4 regions of the Thiorhodovibrio winogradskyi genome follow, and region 3 is predicted to be linked to each of the others. Evidence: predicted binding sites of a transcription regulator. Region 3 holds the regulator's gene; each other region holds the start of a gene.

The links. The regulator sigma-54, encoded in region 3, starts transcription at its own class of promoters, with help from an activator protein. The targets are predictions, from matches to a motif close to TGGCANGNTNCNTGCTT.
Region 1: flgA (flagellar basal body P-ring formation chaperone FlgA) is a predicted target of sigma-54. The motif match lies at 1,744-1,760, and genes of this name have one in related genera.
Region 2: nifV (homocitrate synthase) is a predicted target of sigma-54. The motif match lies at 1,264-1,280, and genes of this name have one in related genera.
Region 4: Thiowin_RS17070 (lipid-binding SYLF domain-containing protein) is a predicted target of sigma-54. The motif match lies at 1,321-1,337, and genes of this name have one in related genera.

The regions. Positions count from the first base shown of each region.
Region 1 is NZ_CP121472.1:5,265,554-5,268,945, reverse strand. Features, by position in the region: gene Thiowin_RS24125 (flagella synthesis protein FlgN) at 1-169, opposite strand, end outside; gene flgM (flagellar biosynthesis anti-sigma factor FlgM) at 245-598, opposite strand; gene flgA (flagellar basal body P-ring formation chaperone FlgA) at 732-1,535, opposite strand; gene Thiowin_RS24110 (chemotaxis protein) at 1,858-2,802, shown strand; gene Thiowin_RS24105 (CheR family methyltransferase) at 2,972-3,392, shown strand, end outside.
Region 2 is NZ_CP121472.1:4,217,099-4,220,490, forward strand. Features, by position in the region: gene nifV (homocitrate synthase) at 1-1,142, opposite strand, end outside; gene mgtE (magnesium transporter) at 1,399-2,754, opposite strand; gene Thiowin_RS19225 (M14 family metallopeptidase) at 2,869-3,392, opposite strand, start outside.
Region 3 is NZ_CP121472.1:291,920-295,311, forward strand. Features, by position in the region: gene lptB (LPS export ABC transporter ATP-binding protein) at 1-546, shown strand, start outside; gene Thiowin_RS01515 (RNA polymerase factor sigma-54) at 805-2,334, shown strand; gene hpf (ribosome hibernation-promoting factor, HPF/YfiA family) at 2,444-2,809, shown strand; gene Thiowin_RS01525 (PTS sugar transporter subunit IIA) at 2,928-3,392, shown strand, end outside.
Region 4 is NZ_CP121472.1:3,723,801-3,727,192, reverse strand. Features, by position in the region: gene Thiowin_RS17075 (SDR family NAD(P)-dependent oxidoreductase) at 1-722, opposite strand, end outside; gene Thiowin_RS17070 (lipid-binding SYLF domain-containing protein) at 1,454-2,191, shown strand; gene Thiowin_RS17065 (hypothetical protein) at 2,348-2,836, shown strand; gene Thiowin_RS17060 (alkaline phosphatase family protein) at 3,131-3,392, opposite strand, start outside.

The sequences.
Region 1 (3,392 bases), 500 kb from region 3:
CTCCTGCAATCCGCTCAATGACCCGTTGTTTGTTTTCCACCAGGATTTGCAAACGCTCGGGGTCGCGCCCGTCGAGGGCCGCGGTTTCTTCAAGCAGCAATGTCTCGAGTTGGCCGGTGAGTTCAATCGCCTGCTCCAATGCCTGCGCAAAGGTGTGATGCTGTGTCATGCTGATACTTCCATCATCTCCGCGGCCCAGGCTGGCAGCTGGCGTCCACGGCTTTGGGTGGCTCGCCGCGGCGGTTTAGTCGAGCAGTCCCTCAAGTTCGATCAGTTTGTCCGCCAGGCGGCGGTTGTCGATTGGATAGCGGCCTTCGGCAATGGCGTCGCGAATCTCCTGCACCCGCTTGGCATCGAACGGCGGGCTTGCAGCATCGCTCTGGGCTGCGCTCAGTGCGCGTGCAATGGCCGTGAGCTCAATGGACTCGCCCTGGTTCGCGGTACCGGCTTGAGCCGCTGCGCTGCCCGCGCCGCCGCTCTTAAGGGCGGAACTGGTTCGAGCGGAACTGGTTCGAGCGGAACTGGCGGTTTGCGATGCGGGTTTTGCCCCGGGTCGCTCCGCCCGTCCCTTGTTAATTCCCAGGTTTTTGATGTCCATCGGTCATCATGCGATCAAAACGACAGCGCCTTCTGCCGAATCTTAGCCTAACGGCAAGGGCGGGGGGAACTGAAAAACTCTGTGGGGCATAGTATGGGCATCCTGGCTTCATCAGCACGGCGGATTGAAGCTCCTACATCGGAACTCGCACCACTCCTGGAGATTGAATCACGCCTTCCAACTCCCGCTGGCTTGATCTGTTGCGCACGCGGATGCGGTCTCCCGCGCCGCCATCCTCGAGCGCCTCGCCGCTCATGCTGACACGAATGCCGGTGGTCTCGGACAGGAGTTGCACGAGTTGGCCGCGCTCGACCCAGAGCGGCGTTTTCAGATGTGAGTCATTCAGTACCGTGCCCGGGCGCACTGAGCGGCGCGCCTGCATGCCAACGGCATCGCTCAGGTCTTCAAAATAGCCGGTGAGAATTCCTCCGGTCTCGCGCCGCTCGAGTTTGACATCCGCCGGGGTAATCAAGCGACCCCGGCTGATGGGGCTGGCGGCCACGAGGACGTCGCCAAAGCGTTCAACCCGGGCGGAAACGAACAGCGACCAGCGCACCGGTCCCTGGCACTGGATTTTTACGCTGGTGTTACCCGTTTTGCGCGCTCCCGGCGCCAGGCTGGTCTGCAGATCATGCTCGCAGAGTTTTAGACGCAGGCGTGGGTCAATAGGGTCGACAATGATTTTTACACTGGCGCCGCGCTCTCCGCCGGCATGGCGATAAAGAAAGGTCTTGGCCGCGCGTTGAATATTGGTGACAGGCTCAATCTCCTCGGCGGTGGGGAGGCCTGCAGCTCCTACTTGGGCGATGATGCAGTGGTTGAGGATGGCCGCGCCGATGAACAAGCACAGCTGGCCAGGCAGGTTTTTCCAAGTGGGCAGCCAATCGGGCTGCTGAGTGGATATCAGGCGCTTAACTCTGTCGTGAAATGTCAGCATCTTTAGCCTCCGGGCGAATGTGTGACTCCGGCCGTTCAATGGGTGCCTCGGGCTCTGTCAATGGTAGCGTCAGGCCAGATATCTGGAGCTGGAAACCTGGGAGGCCGGATTCTGTTCTGTTACCCGAGTGAGAAGCAAAACAGAGACCAGGTTGGCGTTGTCAACCCATCTCGTCATGCGTCTCGGGTCCTGGTCGGGCGGCTGAATCAAGCAGGCACAGCGCAAGCCCTGCGCGGACCAGTGCTTAAGCTAGGATGTCGCTTTTAGGCTATCATCCTTTAAAGGATCACGGCGCGATCAGTGTTGCGCCTTGGGAGGTGTAATGAGTCAATTTATTGACGATATCGATCAACGTACGCAGATGGTCGGGCAGAACCGGATGGAGCTGCTGCTCTTTCATCTCGGTAGCACCCAGAGTTTTGGTATCAATGTCTTTAAGGTGCGCGAGGTCATCGCCAAGCCCGAGTTGCGCCAATTGCCAGGCTCCGCGGCCATTGTGTGCGGTGTCGCCAATATTCGCGGCAAGACGGTGTCCATTATCGATCTGGCGCGGGCCATCGGGTTTGGCGCGCAAAAGATCGCCCCGGACCAAGACGCCAAAGTCATAGTGACTGAGTTCAACCGCTCAGTGCAGGGCTTCTGGGTCTCGGATGTGGATCGTATCGTGAACGTGAGTTGGGAAAAAGTGAAGCCCCCGCCACGCGGAACGGAACGTGAGAGTTTTCTGGTCGCGGTAACCGAAATCGACAGCCGCTGGGTTGAAATCATTGATGTTGAGCGGGTGTTTGTGCAGGTCAATCCGCTAACGCGTGAGATTTCATCGGAGCTGAAGCATCAGGCGGAGAAGATCCAAGGTGGAGGTGGGGTACGTGTGCTGGTCGTTGATGACTCCATGGTGGCCCGGCGGCAGATAGAGCGCAGCGTTGCCGATCTCGGCTTCGCGGTCGAGGCACGCTCTGATGGGCACGCGGCATTGGAGTACCTTGAGGCCCTGGATCCGTCGCAGCCCGTGCGCGAGCAGATCGCGCTGGTGATTTCCGATATTGAAATGCCGCGTATGGACGGCTACACGCTGACGCGGAAAATTCGCGAAAATAAGCATTTAAGCGCGCTGAACGTCATCCTCCATTCGTCACTCAGCGGCCAGTTCAATGCCGATTTGGTCAAGCGCGCCGGCGCCGATCATTTTCTACCAAAATTCGACCCGGATGAACTTGCCGCCGCCGTCTTGAAATATACTCGTGATCAACAAACCCACGAGGCATGAGGGGCTGGCCGGGCGCGATCTTGGACCGCGCGGTGCCGAGTGAAGAGTCGCCCGGCAGACATAGGTGCCTAACAATATAGTGCCAAACACAAAAGGCGCCAGACAGAAACGCCAAGGATTAAAGTGCCAAACACAGGGATAAAGTGCCAAACCAAAGTGCCAGACAAACGTGATTGATCCGCAGGACTACACTGATTTTTCCCGCTTTCTGAGCGAATGCTGTGGGCTGGTGCTTGGCTCCAACCGCCAGTACCTGGTTTCAAGCCGCCTGTCGAGGTTGCTTGATGAATTTGGCTTTGCCAGCGTCGAGGAGTTGCTGCGCGCTCTGCGTGGTTCGGCGCAACCCAAGCTCAAGTCGCGCGTCATTGATGCCATGACCACGAACGAAACCTCCTGGTTTCGCGACACCTATCCCTTTGAGATGCTGTATCACATCATCCTGCCGGATTTGGCTGCCAGCAAGCGTTCGCTCCGCGTCTGGTCAGCGGCCGCCTCTACCGGGCAGGAGGCGTACAGCATCGCCATGGTGCTGAGCGAATATGCCAGCGTCAACCCGCTAAAGGCGGTGACTGCCAGCATCATCGGCACCG
Region 2 (3,392 bases), 1.6 Mb from region 3:
AGATCGCCCGTCTCGGGCGAGCGCTTGTTTTCCGTCACGAAACGGCGCACACGCATCAGCAGACAGGCTGCCTGCTCTGCGCTCAAGGAAGTATTCAGCTGCTCGGCATAGGCGCGGCAGAGCGCGTGGCGGCCGGAATGCTTGCCCAACACCAGACGATGAGCACGGCCAAGCTCGGCCGGATCAATGCCCTGATAGTTGCGCGGGTCTTTCATCAGCCCATCGACATGGATACCGGCCTCGTGGGTGAAAGCCCCGGCGCCAATCAGACTTTTCTGCCAGGCGACTGGCCGGCCCGAGGCGCTGGCCACCAATTCAGACAGGCTCTCGAAATGGGTCAGATCGATGCCAGTCGCGCAGCCATGGACATGCTTCAAGCCGATCACCACTTCCTCGAGCGCGGCATTGCCCGCGCGCTCACCCAGGCCATGAACAGTTGTATTGACATGGGTGGCCCCGCCCCGCACGGCCGCCAGGGTATTGGCCGTGGCCATGCCGAGGTCGTCATGGGCGTGCATTTCAATCTCGCAGTCGCAATGGGCGCGCAGATCGCTGATGGCAGCGAAAACGCCGAAGGGATCCATCACGCCGAGGGTATCGGCATAACGCACTCGCCTGGCGCCGGCGGTTTGCGCGGTCTCAACCACCTGGCGCAGAAACTCGGGGTCCGCGCGCGAGGCGTCCTCAAAGCCAACGCCCACCTGAAAACCCGCGTCCAGCGCCCGCGGCACCTGGGTGCGAATTTGTTTGAGCACCCAGGCACGGTCGCGACCAAGCTTGCGCGCGATCTGCTGATCCGATACCGGAATCGACAGATCGATCAAATCGACCGGCAAATCGCGACTGACAGCGATATCTTGCTCGACCATGCGCGCCCAGACCATGAGTCGCGCATTCAGCCCAAGCTCGGCGACCGCCGCGATGGAGGCGCGTTCTTCCTCACCCATGGCTGGGATGCCGATTTCCAGTTCCGGCACGCCAAGGGCATCGAGTCCACGCGCGATCGCCAGCTTTTCATCGAGCGAAAAGGCCACCCCGGCGGATTGCTCGCCATCACGCAGGGTGGTGTCGTTGATGCGAACGGCAGCAGGCGCGATGCTCGGCGCGATCGCCGCAAGAGCCTCAAACGGATTGCTGGTCATTCTGGAGCCCTCCAACAGAGCCCGGAGCACGGATATCGCCTTTGAGTCGCCTGCGCTGGCCTGAGGCTCAACGTGCGGCGTCACCCCAGAGGAGCGAAAACACCTCTGGCAGAAAAGACCAAAGCAAAAGGCATGCCTAATCAAGAAAAAACCGCAAAATCAGGGAGAATGGATGCCCACGCGGCGTCATTTGCGCTCTTTGCGACAGCCCAACCGGTGCTCTTGTCGGCTTGGCTGCAAAATCGATTCAGACCCACTACAGCAAAAAGATTGTCGCCAATCCCAAAAAGGCCATGAACCCCACCACATCGGTGACCGTGGTCAAAATCACGCCACCTGCCAGCGCCGGGTCGATGCCGAAGCGCCGCAGCATCAGCGGCAAGAGCGCACCGGTGAAGGTAGCAACGAGCAGATTCAAGGCGATGGCCACAGCGATGATGAGTGCAATGTCACCACTACCAAACCACATAAAGGCGACACCTGCCACCACCAGGGACCAGATCAGGCCATTCAACAACGCCACGGCCATTTCCTTGCCGAGCAGCCAGCGGATGTTTTTGACCGAGAGCTGACCAATGGCGATGCCGCGGATGGCAAGCGTGAGCGTCTGAGTGCCGGCGATGCCACCCATGCTGGCAACCACCGGCATCAAAACCGCCAGCGCGACGATCTGCTCGATGGTGGCCTCGAAGCGGCCAATCACCCAGGCGGCCAGAAAAGCCGTGAGCAAGTTCACCCCCAGCCAAAGCGCGCGACGCCGGGCGCTGAGCAGCACCGGGGCGAACATATCCTCGGTCTCGCTCAAACCCGCCTGCCCCATGAACTGGTGCTCGGCTTCCTCGCGAATCAGGTCCATCACGTCATCAACCGTAATGCGCCCGAGCACCTGCCCCTGATCATCGATGACCGGAGCCGAGACCAGGTCGTGCGCCTCGAAGCGTTTGGCCACCTCGCGGGCACTGGTGCTCGCCAGGATGGGTGGCACATCCAGGGTCATGGCCTCGGCGACTGACTCATCCGGATCGTGCGTGAGCAAATGGCTCAAATAGAGAATGCCCAGGTAACGCCCGCCACGATTCACCACGATCAAATGATCGGTGAGATTCGGCAAGCCGTCCTTGTAGCGGCGCAGAAAGCGCATCACCACGTCGAGCGTCACCTCGGGGCGCACACTGACGGTATCGCTGTTGACCAGGGCCCCAGCGCTGTCCTCTGGATAGGCCAGAGAAATCTCCAGACGCTCGCGGCGCTGCTGGTCCAGGCTGTTGAGCACCTCCCAGGTAATGGTGCCAGGAAGGTCACGAATCAGCGCGGCCAGGTCGTCGGAGTCCAGCCCCTCGGCCGCGGCCAGGATGCGGTCCGAGCTCATGCGGCTGAGGATGTCATCGCGCACATCGTCGTGCAGATAGAGCAGCGCCTCGCCCTCGACACCGGGGTCAATCAGCTCCCATACCAGCTGGCGCTGAGGCGGCGGCAGGGATTCGATCACATGACCAATCTCGGCCGGATGCAGCGCATTGAGCATGCGCTGGGCTTTTTTGACCGAGCCTGACTCCAGTACGGCGTGCAGTGCATCAATGCGGTCACTCAGGGGATTTTTTTCGTGTTCCATGTGACGGATTTCCTGATTGTTTGGACCTCTTCTGTTGCCGCCCATGATGCCGGTTTCACACCCGCATCGACCCCGTGCCAGAGTGGTCTCAACACCGGCGGCGAGCCATCGCCATCAGACGCCGATGTCGTGGCGCTCCATCAGGTAGCACAGACAGTCCTGGCGAATGACCCGCTCGTCGCGGGTGAGCATCGAGGGCATGGCGGGGATGCGCAGGCGCAGCTCACCATCCCTGAGCTCAAAGAAGCGCGCGCCGACATCCTGGCCGTTTTCATCACGCACATCGAAGGCGGCCGCTTGGGCGGAACGCAAGCGGGCAAAGGGCGTACCAGGGGCAAGCTCGCGGAAGTTAAACTGCTCAAGCTCGGGCGACAAGAGGAGATCGGCAGCACGCGGGGGAAAACCGAATTTCACCCCAGTCGCGATCTTGACCTGGGCCACGGTATGAAAAAGATCGACATCCTGGGCGGGCGGCGGCTGATCGCTCAGTGACTCCAGCTCCAGACAGCTCTCGATGTAATGGCGCGCATGCTCGATGCCGTAGTGCTGGCCGGTCTTGCCACATTCGAGTGTCACCGCCGGGCAAAGCTCGGCAAAAGCTTGTGACTGCACCCCGCGCGGCCGGATGAAATACACCA
Region 3 (3,392 bases):
CTGCTCGCTGGCGAGGATGTGACCCTCGCGCCCATGCACGCGCGCGCCCGCCGCGGCCTGAGCTATCTGGCCCAGGAACCATCGGTATTTCGCAAACTGAGTGCCGCGGACAACCTGATGGCGGTGCTCGAAACCCGCCCTGACCTCAACGACAACCAGCGCCGCCAGTCTTGCGAGGCGTTGCTCGATGAGCTTGGCATCGCGCACATTGCCCAATCCCTCGCCCTCAGTCTGTCGGGGGGCGAGCGCCGGCGACTGGAAATTGCCCGCGCTCTTGCCGTCGAGCCAAAAATCATGTTGCTCGACGAGCCCTTTGCCGGTGTTGACCCCATTGCCGTGGTCGATATCAAAAACATCATCACCCATCTGCGCAAGCGCGGCATCGGCGTGCTGGTGACCGACCACAATGTGCGGGAAACGCTCGACATCTGCGATCGCGCCTACATCATCAACGACGGCCAGGTGATTGCCGAGGGCGCGCCCTCGGTTTTGCTCGACAATACCCAGGTACGCGCCGTCTATCTTGGCGAGCATTTTCGGCTGTGATCAGCTCCTGGACCCATCAAATTGCGCTCCATGACGGGCACGATTTGTTCTCTAGCGCTCTTTTCTCTGACATTCAGACACCAGGACCGAGCCCCCGACTTTGCATCGAGTTGGCCAAGATCAGCTACAATCAAAATTGCCCCATGCAATTTACATTCGCCATTCCAACATTGCCATCCATGCCCATCCCGTCGAAGTTCCGCTGCCGGCCACCTTGTCCGTCACCTTGCCTGCCCGCTGTCAGTTGAAGCCCTCGCGATGAAGCAAAGCATTCAACTGCGCCTCGGCCAGCAGCTGACGATGACGCCGCAGCTGCAGCAGGCCATCAGGCTCCTGCAGCTCTCGACCCTGGATCTCCAGCAGGAAATCCAACAGGCGCTCGAGTCCAACCTGATGCTCGAGAACGCCGATGACGACCTGCCGGAACCAGGCACTCGGGAAGATCGCCGCAACCAGGACGAGGCCAGCGCCCTGCGTCTCGAGGAGGCCAGGCTCGATGGTTCGCTGCGCCCGGAGCGCGAGGACATGCCCAACGAGCTGCCCACCGACAGCGAATGGACGGATACCTTTGCCGATACCGCGGCCGATTCCCTTGCCGATACCTTCGATTCCATGCCAAGCAGCGGTGCTCAAGCCAGCGCCCAATCCGGCTCCCAGTCCGGCGATGGCAATGATTTTGACCTCTTCGCCCAGCGCTCGCGCCCGCAAACCCTTCACGATCATATCGCCTGGCAGCTCAATCTGACCCGTTTCGGCGCCCGCGACCAGGCCGTGGCCGAGGCGCTGATCGATGCCATCGACGCCGACGGCTACCTGCGCCTGGATCTGAGCGAACTGCCGGAGATTCTCAATGACCCGGAACTCGAGCAGGACGAGATCGAGGCGGTGCTGCATCGCATTCAGAGCTTCGACCCGCCAGGGCTAGCGGCGCGCGATCTGCGCGAATGCCTGATCCTGCAACTGCGCCAGCTGGCCGATAACCAGCCTCGACGCGACCATGCGCTGCGCATCTGCGAGCACCATTTCGACGCCCTTGCGCGCAATGATCTGGACGCCATGCGCCGCGGCACCAAGCTCGACGATGACGCCTTGGGCCAGGCACTGACGCTGATCCGCTCCCTGAATCCGCGCCCAGGCTCGGCCGTGACCGAGGTGCAACCGGAGTACATCAAGCCCGATGTGCTGGTGCGCCGCCGCCACGGCCGCTGGAGGGTGGAGCTCAATCCGGACAGCACACCGCGCATCCGCGTGAACGAGAGCTACAGACAGCTCATTCGGCGTGCCGACAAGGCCGAGGACAATCAATGCCTGAAATCCCATCTGCAGGAAGCGCAGTGGTTTATCAAGAGCCTGCTCAGCCGCAATGACACCGTCCTGCGCGTGGCAACTAAAATCGTCGAGCTGCAGCAAGACTTTTTCGATTTTGGCGAAGAGGCCATGCGCCCGTTGGTGCTGCGCGACATCGCCGAGTCGTTGGAGCTGCATGAATCCACCGTCTCGCGCGTGACCACGCAAAAGTACATGCACACCCCCAGGGGAACTTTCGAGTTTAAATATTTCTTCTCGAGTCACGTCAACACGACTTCAGGGGGCGAGTGTTCATCGACTGCCATCCGCGCCTTTATCCGCAAGTTGGTCGCCGCGGAGACGGCCAACAAACCACTGAGTGACAATAAAATCGCCGAGATCCTGTCGGATCAGGGCATTAAGGTGGCACGACGAACAGTCGCCAAATACCGCGAAGCCATGGGCATCCCGCCCTCGAACGAGCGCAAGCGGCTCGCATGACAGTCGGGTTTTCATCTTCCGGCCCTTTTGTGGTCAAATCCCACCCTGTTATTGCATCGGCCATTGCATCGGCTTTTCGCCGCGTTCGACCATCCAGGAGTCATCACCTATGCAAATCAAGCTCACGGGGCATCATGTCGACATTACCGAACCACTCAAGGACTATGTCGATAATAAATTTTCCCGCCTCGAGCGCCACTTTGACCATGTCATCAATGCCAACGTCATCCTGAGCGTCGAGAAGCTTCGCCAGAAGGCAGAAGCCACGCTGCTCGTCAATGGCGCCAATGTCCATGCCGATGCCACGCACGAGGATATGTACGCCGCCATCGATGGGCTCATCGACAAACTCGACCGCCAGGTACTCAAGCACAAGGAAAAGCGCCAAAGTCATCGCGCGCCCGGGGCCAAGGCGGCTAGCGCCGAACTGGCCGCCACCGACGAGGCGGCAGCGGATGCGCTCGAGGAGGACTGAGGTCAAAGGCGGCGCCTGCCCCCCCTGTCCTATCACCTGTCCTATCAAGCGTCCTATCAAGTGTCCCACCACAAGCGGACCGACATCATTCACTGATGACCAGGTACCGGAGCCGGTCATGCCGGCTCCGGTTTTTCTTTACTCCACCGGAGAGCCAGCGCACATGTTTCCCCCGCAACTCATCGTCGAGCACCGAGTGCTCGCCGGGGCCAGCATCAGCAGCAAAAAGCGGCTGCTGGAAACCCTGGCCGAGCTGCTGGTCGCCGAGCAGCCCCAGCTCAGCCGCGAGGCAGTGTTTGATCGCCTGCTCGAGCGCGAACGCCTCGGCAGCACCGGCCTCGGTCATGGCGTGGCGCTACCCCATGCACGGGTGGCGGATATCACGGATTCCATTGGTGCCTTCATTCAGATGCGCGAGCCCGTCGCCTTCGATGCTATCGACGACCAACCCATTAATCTCGCCTTTGCGCTCCTGGTGCCCGAGAGTGCCAACGAGACCCATCTGCAACTGCTTGCCAATCTGGCGGAAATCTTCAATCAGGATCCACTTCGCCAGCGCTTACGCGCAGCCGAGGATCCACGA
Region 4 (3,392 bases), 2.0 Mb from region 3:
GCCGTTGCCAGGTGCTCTTCGGCCTCGGCGCCTGCGTCGGCCGGTCCCAGCGCGCTGCCGAAGCCCTGCCGGACCATCTTGGTGTTGAGCAGGGTGCCGGGATGGAGCGCGTTGACGGTGACGCCTTGTGACTTCAGCTCCTCGGCCAGCTCCATCGTGGCCATGATCAGGGCCAGCTTGCTCTGAGCGTAGGCGCGCTTGCCGTCATAACCACGGGTCAGCATCAGGTTGTCGAAATCGATCTCGGCCTGGGCGGCGGACGCGACCATCACCACCCGCGCGCCGCCCTTATCCTGGGAGGTATCCTGGTAAGTATCCGGGGCCCTTTCCGCGAGCCGACCGGCCAGGAGCCGGGTCAGCACCACCGGCGCCAGAGTGTTCACCGCGAAGTGCAGCTCGTAGCCGTCGTCGCTCTCGCGGCGTGGCCCGCCCGGATCGCCGACACCGGCATTGTTGATCAGGATATCGAGCTGGGGCGTTGCCTCGAGCACCTCGCCGGCCAGCGCGCGCACCCGTCCGGCCGCAGCCAGATCGGCGACCAAGCCCCGCGCCTTGCCGCCTTTGCCTTCGATCTCGGCGACCACGGCATCCACCTTATCGCGGCTGCGCCCGTGCACCAGCACGGTCGCGCGCCGCGCGCTCAGGCGCGAGGCCGTTAGCCGGCCGATGCCGTCGGTCGCTCCAGTGATTAGGGCCACATGGCCTCGAAGATCGTCCGTCATCGGCTTACCTCCTCATGGCGTCTGGACTCTGCGGCGCGATGCTCTCTGTCAGCGCCCACAGCGGAATCGGGTGTCTCAAGCATCCGCTGCATGTTTCCGCTGCATGTTTCGGGCCTACCCCATGGTCCGTTGTTGTCCGGCGCCTCTCGCTGCGGTGTCATCGCTCGCGGCGCCGCGAATTCGTGGCAGAAACGGAGCCGGCTGAGGCAATGGTCAATGGGCGAACGCGCATGCCTGACCAACGAGAGATCAGAGATGTTGCCGGGGTATTTGCTCCTGAGCACTGGGGTATTTGCCCCTAAGTCGGCGGATTAGCCCAGGTGAGCAAGTGCAGCGGTTTGGGGATTGCGTCGGGCATCTCAGGGCTTGCCGTTTCGCTGGCCGGTCAGGGGCACGAAATTGGCATCACTCTGGGGGTTTTTAACCGATCATGGCGGCTATGCACCAGGGCAGCGATAGGGGTTAAGTCCCATCCCCGCGGCTGTGCCATTCCCGCGACTGTGATGGTCCGTCGGCGGTCAATGATTCGGATGCAACGGCTGCCGGGGGTCGGCAGTCCGGGTTGCAAGCGGGATTGCACGGGGGTCCGAGAGGCAGGTGGCACGTTCGATGCATCTGCGTTGAGCGATGAGTCGGGACTCGCGTGCATCACAGCGAGCATTGCTGGCGCGGAACTCCCGATCATCATGCCGCTTCACGGCTTCACACTCGATCACCAGAGGAGTTCATCCATGAGCCACTACATCACTCCATTGATTGGCATGACCCTGTCACTGATTTTGAGCGGATCATTGCTCACTGCTGAAGCGCTCGCCGCCGAAGACGGGCAATCAGATGATCAATCCGCCAGCGCCCGGGCTACCGAAGCATCGACCTCGGACGAGCTGAAGAACGCCAAGGAAAGGGTTCGGAAGGCAGCGGACCTCGTCCAGAAGATCAAGTCCGACCCCCAGGCTGGCGACCTGCTCGGTCAGGCCAAGGCGATCTTGCTGATTCCCGATTATGCTCGGGCCGCGCTGATTGTGGGCGGCGCCGGCGGTCAGGGCGTGCTCATCGCCAAGCATGACGGCGAATGGTCCGCGCCGGCCTTCTACAATGTCGGCACTATTGAGATTGGCGCTGCATTGGGCGTCGAGGTTGGCCCGGTGGCCTTCATGATCATGTCGGGTGATCTTCTGCAAAGCTTTGGCGATATGCACAATTTTGCGCTCAACTCGGACGCCGGCTACACGGTCGCCGAGGATTCCGAGCGCCAGCAGACCTCAATTGGCAAAGGTGCCGACGTGGTCGTCTGGTCCGCTACCGAGGGACTCTACGGCGACTTCGCCGCCAGCGTCTCGGATGTCTTCTGGGACGCGGATGCAAACAGCGCCTACTATGACGGTGAGGTGACGGCGACCGAGATCATCAGCGGCAAGGTCGAGGATCCGATGTCGCCAAGCCTGCTGAGCAGCGCGGAGACGCCCTGATCCAAGCCTCAGCGCGGATCCTGCCCCGGTCTTCCCCGGTTTCTCCAGTGATCACGGTTGCTTGCAGGCTGCCTAAGGAGACGGGAGAACAGAAGACGGGATGACAGGATTAGCTGCGCGCGCCGCAGCCTTTCACACCATGAGTCTCGGAGGATAATGATGGCGATCCGCATCTATATTCGCGCCCGCGATCCACAAAACGGTCGGCGTTTAGTTGAAGAGCTGATCGCTGACGGGGTCTCTCCCGGTGCTTTCACTTTGATCGGCAAACAGATCCCAGGCGGACTGCCGGTCGACGCCAGGCGCTGGCAAACGGATTCAAGCGCGGGACTGCGCGGTGCACTCGTCGGCGCGGCGCTGATGTTGGCGGTCTCGCTGTTGCCGCCGCGGGTCCTGGAGCCATCCGCGGTGCTGGCGCTGGTCGCCATCGCCGCCGCCATCGGCGGCGGCTGGTGGCTGCGACGCAACCGTGGCGCCAATCTTCCGCTATCCGCCCAGCAGGAGGCCCTGCGTGGTGGCGAACTCCTGGTCGTCGCGGATCTGCCGGAGGCCGAGGCGCCGCGGATCGAGGAGCGGATCAACCGACGCCACCCCGAACTCATGGTGCTTGGGCCGGATGCGCGCGGATCACCGCCGTTTCCCTGAAAAGCGCTGCGTTTCAAGCGATGCATGAATTTCAAGCGATTCAAATGCACGCCATCCTCACATCGAGCGAGAACGGATAGACGTGATGCAGCGGCAGTGGCAGCACCAGCCGATCAGTGTCGTCGAATGGGCCAGGTCGCGCTCGCCGATCTGGCTGTCGATCGGCACCGGGATGGCGCCGATGCGCAGGATGGATTGATGCGACGTTCGGCGAGGCGATTCATCGCCGCGCCTCCGGCCCCAGGCTTGACAGCAATTCCATCGGCGCCCGCGGTTGATCGCTAGGCCCCGAACTTACGCTGGTCGACCGCTTCGATCACCGCCACCGGTCACATCGCCATCCTCGCCCGCCGAGTCGGTGCCTTTGACATGGAGGAAGTAGAAATCGTGCGCCTCATCGAACTGCTGTTCGAAGCGCTCGAGGAGACCGTCCAGGTCAGTCGGCGGCTCGGCGACGTCCATTCCAAGCAGGCGCGAGAGTCCGCGGTACATCGGATACTCGGCGATGCAGAGTCCCTTCAGACCAAAGCGCTCCCGCAACCCGGGGATGGCATGG